One region of the Streptomyces sp. NPDC097107 genome, then DNA from elsewhere that is predicted to be linked to it. Evidence: predicted binding sites of a transcription regulator. Region 1 holds the regulator's gene; the other holds the start of a gene.

Region 1 (3,410 bases):
CGCCGCCGCGTCGAGCGGGACCGCGTCGCGGTCAAGGAGGTCGCCGTCGCGAACCTCCTGTCCGAGCTGCTTCCCGTGGTCGACGACATCGGCCGCGCCCGGGAGCACGGCGAACTCGTCGGCGGCTTCAAGTCCGTCGCGGAGTCGCTGGAGACGGTCATCGCCAAGATGGGCCTCCAGCAGTTCGGCAAGGAGGGCGAGCCCTTCGACCCGACGATCCACGAGGCCCTGATGCACTCGTACGCGCCGGACGTCACCGAGACGACGTGCGTGGCGATTCTGCAGCCCGGGTACCGGATCGGCGAGCGCACCATCCGCCCCGCGCGGGTGGCGGTGGCCGAGCCGCAGCCGGGTGCGCAGGGGGCCAAGCCGGCCGAGGAGAACACCGAGGCACCGGCCGACCCCGCGGAGAGCGACGGGAGCACCGGGAACACCGGAAATGCCGGAAACACCGGAAACAAGGAGAGCGGTGGCCCGGACGAGGGCTGAGCTTGACGTGACGAGAGAGGAGGGACGTCGGGGATGAGCACCAAGGACTTCATCGAGAAGGACTACTACAAGGTCCTCGGCGTCCCCAAGGACGCCACCGAGGCCGAGATCAAGAAGGCGTACCGGAAGCTCGCCCGCGAGTACCACCCGGACGCCAACAAGGGAAACGTCAAGGCGGAGGAGCGCTTCAAGGAGATCTCCGAGGCCAACGACATCCTCGGTGACCCCAAGAAGCGCAAGGAGTACGACGAGGCCCGCAGCCTCTTCGGCAACGGCGGGTTCCGTCCGGGGCCGGGCGCGGGCGGCGGCGGCACCTTCAACTTCGACCTGGGCGACCTCTTCGGAGGCGGCGCCCAGGGCGGGGGCCAGGGAGGGGCCGGCGGCTTCGGCGGCGGGCTCGGCGACGTCTTCGGGGGCCTGTTCAACCGCACCGGCGCCGGCGGCCCCGGCACCGGCACGCGGACCCAGCCGCGGCGTGGCCAGGACATCGAGTCCGAGGTCACCCTGAGCTTCACGGAGGCCATCGAGGGCGCGACGGTCCCGTTGCGCATGTCCTCGCAGGCACCCTGCAAGGCCTGTTCGGGCACCGGCGACAAGAACGGCACGCCGCGCGTGTGCCCGACCTGTGTCGGTACCGGGCAGGTCGCCCGGGGCTCGGGCGGCGGCTTCTCGCTCACCGACCCGTGCCCGGACTGCAAGGGCCGCGGCCTGATGGCGGAGGACCCCTGCGACGTCTGCAAGGGCTCCGGCCGGGCCAAGTCCTCCCGGACGATGCAGGTCCGCATCCCGGCCGGGGTGTCCGACGGGCAGCGCATCCGGCTGCGCGGCAAGGGCACGCCGGGCGAGCGGGGCGGTCCGGCGGGCGACCTGTACGTGGTCGTGCACGTCAAGGAGCACCCCGTCTTCGGCCGCAAGGGCGACAACCTCACCGTCACCGTCCCGGTGACGTACGCCGAGGCGGCCCTCGGCGGCGAGGTCAGGGTCCCGACGCTGGGCGGCCCGCCCGTCACGCTGAAGCTGCCGGCGGGCACACCGGGCGGGCGCACCATGCGCGCCCGGGGCAAGGGCGCGGTCCGCAAGGACGGCACCCGCGGCGACCTTCTGGTCACCGTCGAGGTGAGTGTTCCGAAGGACCTGTCGGGGAAGGCTCGTGATGCGCTGGAGGCGTATCGCGAGGCGACCGCGGACGAGGATCCGCGGGCGGAGCTGTTCCAGGCCGCGAAGGGAGCATGACGGAGATGGACGGTCGTCGACGCAATCCGTATGAACTGACCGAGGACACCCCGGTCTACGTCATCTCGGTGGCGGCCCAGCTCTCCGGCCTGCACCCGCAGACCCTGCGCCAGTACGACCGCCTCGGCCTGGTCTCCCCGGACCGCACGGCCGGCCGCGGCCGGCGCTACTCGGCCCGCGACATCGAACTGCTCCGCACGGTGCAGCAGTTGTCGCAGGACGAGGGCATCAACCTGGCCGGAATCAAGCGCATCATCGAACTGGAGAACCAGGTCGCCGCGCTCCAGGCCCGCATGGCGGAGTTGCAGGACGCCCTCGACGGGGCGGCCACGGCGATGCGCCAGCGCGAGGCGGCGGTACACGCCTCGTACCGCCGCGATCTGGTCCCGTACCAGGAGGTACAGCAGACCAGCGCCCTGGTGGTGTGGCGGCCCAAGCGGCACGGCCAGTCCTCGGACTGACGGCCCGCACCAGCCAGAACGGCGACGAACCGGCCCGGAGGTGCCACCGGATCCGCACGGCCCGCCGGGCCGGTTCGCAACGTTGCTGTCTCATTGGTCCAGTACTTCTTGACGATTTAGTGAAGACGGCGTTGGCTTCCTTCACCTGGGTCACCACCACGCCCGTGTGTCGGAAGGTAAGCGCAGTGAACAGCCGTGCCCGTCGTATCGCCATCTCCCTGGCCGCGTCCATGATGACTTTCTCGCTGGCCTCCTGCGGTGTGCTGGGCGCGTCCGAAAGCAGTGACGAGGCGAGTCCGACCAAGGGCAACGACATCACTGTGGGGCTGCTCCTGCCGGAGAAGGAGAACACGCGCTACGAGCAGTTCGACTACCCGTACTTCAAGGCGAAGGTCGCCGACCTCACGCGCGACCAGGGCAACGTCAAGTACGCCAACGCCGAGGCGAACGCCTCGAAGCAGGCCGACCAGATGCAGCAGATGATCGACGACCAGGCCGACGTGATCGTCCTGGACGCGGTCGACGCGAAGTCCATCGGCACCGCCGTGCAGAAGGCCAAGGACGCCGGCATCCCCGTCATCGCCTACGACCGGCTGGCCGAGGGCCCGATCGACGCCTACATCTCCTTCGACAACGAACTGGTCGGCGAGGTGCAGGGCCGCTCCCTCATCGAGGCGCTGGGCGATGACGCGGACAGCTCCGCCAAGATCGTCATGATGAACGGCTCGTCCACCGACCCGAACGCCAAGCAGTTCAAGGCGGGTGCGACGTCCGAGCTGAACGGCAAGGTGACGATCGCCCAGTCCTTCGACACCAAGGACTGGAAGCCGGAGAACGCCGCGGCGAACATGGCCGAGGCGATCGAGAAGATCGGCAAGGACAACATCGCGGGCGTCTACTCCGCCAACGACGGCATGGCGGGCGGCGTCATCAAGGCCCTGGAGGACGCGGGCGTCACCGACCTGCCGCCGATCACCGGCCAGGACGCGGAACTGGCCGCGGTGCAGCGGATCGTCACCGGCGAGCAGTACATGAGCGTGTACAAGTCCTACCCGCAGGAGGCCGAGAGCGCCGCGGAGATGGCCGTGGCGCGCGTCCAGGGCCGGGACATCCAGTTCGACGCGCTCTCCCGCGACAAGGTCGACAGCCCTACCCACAAGGGCATCCCCGCGCAGCTCGTCCCCGTCGTCGCCCTGACGCAGGGCAACATCGACCAGACCGTCATCG
Region 2 (3,410 bases), on a different contig from region 1:
GTGGACGTCGAGCTTGTCCAGCACCTCCGCCGGTACGTCGTCCAGGTCGGGTTCGTTGCGCTTGGGGATGATCACCGTGGTGACGCCCGCCCGGTGCGCCGCGAGCAGCTTCTGCTTGACCCCGCCGATCGGCAGCACGCGGCCGGTCAGCGAGACCTCGCCGGTCATCGCCACGTCCGTACGGACCAGCCGCCCGGAGAGCAGCGAGGCCAGCGCCGTGGTCATCGTGATGCCGGCGCTCGGGCCGTCCTTGGGGACCGCGCCCGCCGGGAAGTGGATGTGCACGCCCCGGTCCTTCAGGTCGGCCACCGGCAGCTCCAGCTCGGCGCCGCGGCTGCGCAGGAAGCTCAGCGCGATCTGCGCCGACTCCTTCATCACGTCGCCCAGCTGACCGGTCAGGGTCAGTCCCGACGCGCCCGTCTCCGGGTCGGCCAGCGACGCCTCGACGTACAGGACGTCGCCGCCCGCGCCGGTCACCGCGAGGCCCGTGGCCACACCGGGCACCGAGGTGCGCCGCTCGGCCGGGTCCTGGGCGGACTCGGGCACATGGTGCGGCCGGCCGATCAGGGCGCGCAGGTCGCCGTCGGTGACGGTGAAGGGCAGCTTCCGGTCGCCCAGTTCGTGCTGGGCCGCCACCTTGCGCAGCAGCCGGGCGATCGAACGCTCCAGGGTGCGCACGCCCGCCTCGCGGGTGTACTCGCCCGCCAGCCTGCGCAGCGCGCCCTCCTCGACCGTGACCTCGTCCGGGTCCAGGCCGGCCCGCTCCAGCTGGCGCGGGAGCAGGTGGTCGCGGGCGATGACGATCTTCTCGTCCTCGGTGTAGCCGTCGAGACGGACCAGCTCCATGCGGTCGAGCAGGGCCTCCGGGATGGCCTCCAGGACGTTGGCCGTCGCGAGGAACACGACGTCGGACAGGTCGAGCTCGACCTCCAGGTAGTGGTCCCGGAAGGTGTGGTTCTGGGCCGGGTCGAGGACTTCGAGCAGCGCGGCGGCCGGGTCGCCCCGGAAGTCGGAACCCACCTTGTCGATCTCGTCGAGGAGCACGACCGGGTTCATGGACCCGGCCTCCTTGACGGCGCGCACGATGCGTCCGGGCAGCGCGCCGACGTAGGTACGCCGGTGGCCGCGGATCTCGGCCTCGTCGCGGACGCCGCCGAGGGCGACGCGGACGAACTTGCGGCCCATCGCGTGGGCGACGGACTCGCCGAGGCTGGTCTTGCCGACGCCGGGCGGGCCGACCAGGGCCAGTACGGCACCGCCGCGCCGGCCTCCGACGATGCCGAGGCCCCGGTCGCCGCGCCGCTTGCGCACCGCCAGGTACTCGGTGATCCGCTCCTTGACGTCCTCCAGACCCGCGTGTTCGTCGTCGAGGACGGCCCGGGCGCCCCGGATGTCGTAGGCGTCCGCGGTGCGTACGTTCCACGGCAGTTCGAGGACGGTGTCGAGCCAGGTGCGGATCCAGGAGCCCTCGGGCGACTGGTCGGAGGACCGCTCCAGCTTGTCGACCTCCTTGAGGGCGGCCTCGCGCACCTTCTCGGGCAGGTCCGCGGCCTCGACGCGGGCGCGGTAGTCGTCGGACTCCTCAGCCGGGTCCTTGCCCGCCTCGCCGTTCAGCTCGCGCAGCTCCTTGCGCACGGCTTCGAGCTGGCGGCGCAGCAGGAACTCCCGCTGCTGCTTGTCGACGCCCTCCTGGACGTCCTTGGCGATGGTCTCGGCGACGTCCTGTTCGGCGAGGTGGTCGCGCAGCTGCTGGGTGGCGAGCCTGAGGCGGGCGACCGCGTCGGCGGTCTCCAGCAGCTCGACCTTCTGCTCGGTGGTGAGGAAGGGCGAGTAGCCGGAGTTGTCGGCGAGCGCGGAGACGTCGTCGATGGCCTGGACGCGGTCGACGACCTGCCAGGCGCCGCGCTTGCGCAGCCAGGCGGTGGCCAGCGCCTTGTACTCCTTCACCAGCTCGGCGACCTGGCCGGGCAGCGGCTCGGGCACGGTGTCGTCGACGCGCGTGCCCTCGACCCACAGCGCGGCGCCGGGGCCGGTGGTGCCGGCGCCGATCTTCACCCGGCCGACGCCTCGGAGCAGGGCACCCGGGTCGCCGTCGGCCAGCCTGCCGACCTGTTCCACCGTGCCGAGGACGCCGGTCCTGGCGTAGGTGCCGTCGACGCGCGGGACGAGGAGGACCCGGGGCTTGCCGGGCTCGGACCTGGCGGCGGCCTGGGCGGCCTCCACCGCGGCCCGCACCTCGGCGTCGCTCAGGTCCAGGGGGACGACCATTCCGGGCAGGACCACTTCGTCGTCGAGCGGCAGCACGGGCAGGGTGAGCGGTGTGAAGGCTTCGGACTCAGTAGCCATGATCTCCCCTTCGGCAGTCAAGTTGAGTTACACCGACTCAATGAAAGAGAGTCACCGATTGTTCCCCCAAGCGCGTTCGCTCTGAGCGATCAAGGGCCCGGGGGTGCCGCCGCCACGTATGCGGGAGCGCGGCCGGGCGCTCCGGCATTCCCTGCCAGGATGGGCCGATGCCCACCACTTCCCACGACTCCCACGACATCCCCGAAGTGCTGGACCGTCGCGAGGGCCCGCACGGCGAGGTGGTCCTGCGCCGGCACGGGGCGCTGCTGCAGATCATCGCGAACGGCTGCTTCCTGATGGACACCTCCGACGGGCGTTCGGAGCGGCGACTGGTCGACGCGGCGGCCGACGCGCTCACCGCGCCCGGCGGGCAAGGTGCGCCCCACCTCCTCATCGGGGGACTCGGCGTCGGATTCTCGCTCGCACACGCGGCCGCCGACCCCCGCTGGGGCCGGATCGCGGTCGTCGAGCGCGAGCGCGCCATCATCGACTGGCACCGGGACGGACCGCTGGCCGCGCTGTCCGCGGGAGCACTGGCCGATCCGCGCACGAAGATCGTCGAAGCGGACCTCCTGGAGTACGTCAATGAGACATCCGACACGTACGACGCGCTCTGCCTCGACATCGACAACGGCCCCGGCTGGACCGTCACCGAGGGCAACGACGGGCTGTACGCGCCGACCGGACTGGCGGGCTGTGCCCGGCTGTTGAGGCCCGGCGGGGTGCTTGCCGTATGGTCTGCGCAGCCCTCTCCGGAATTCGAAGAAACCTTGCGTAATGCCGGGTTCCAGCAGGTGCGTACCGAAGAGATCCCCGTTGCCCGGGGCGTTCCGGACGTCGTCCACCTCGGCGTCGGGCCTGGATAGCAAAGGCGCGACGACTCCCCGTACGCTGCTGCTCTGACGCGGATCATTCAAGCGTCAAGCGCAGCCATGGGATCACCCCACGGATTCCGGAAAGCACACTTCAGGGGCGGGCGATGGAGCAGACACAGACCTCCCACAACGGCACGGCGACGGCTACTCCGGGCGCGCAGCGACGAGTGCTGGTGGTCGAGGACGACC

What was found. Region 1 encodes HspR, which represses chaperone genes until heat shock. Its sites were predicted from a motif close to TTGAGNNNNNNNNNCTCAA; they were not measured.
Region 2: a site for HspR is predicted at 2,369-2,387, ahead of lon (endopeptidase La). Genes of this name have one in related genera too.

The regions. Positions count from the first base shown of each region.
Region 1 covers NZ_JBIWEF010000002.1:412,572-415,981, forward strand. Annotated here, with positions in the region: gene grpE (nucleotide exchange factor GrpE) at 1-489, shown strand, start outside; gene dnaJ (molecular chaperone DnaJ) at 523-1,722, shown strand; gene ACIQ1J_RS05605 (heat shock protein transcriptional repressor HspR) at 1,728-2,183, shown strand; gene ACIQ1J_RS05610 (sugar ABC transporter substrate-binding protein) at 2,369-3,410, shown strand, end outside.
Region 2 covers NZ_JBIWEF010000008.1:104,098-107,507, forward strand. Annotated here, with positions in the region: gene lon (endopeptidase La) at 1-2,346, opposite strand, end outside; gene ACIQ1J_RS20325 (spermidine synthase) at 2,514-3,212, shown strand; gene ACIQ1J_RS20330 (response regulator transcription factor) at 3,326-3,410, shown strand, end outside.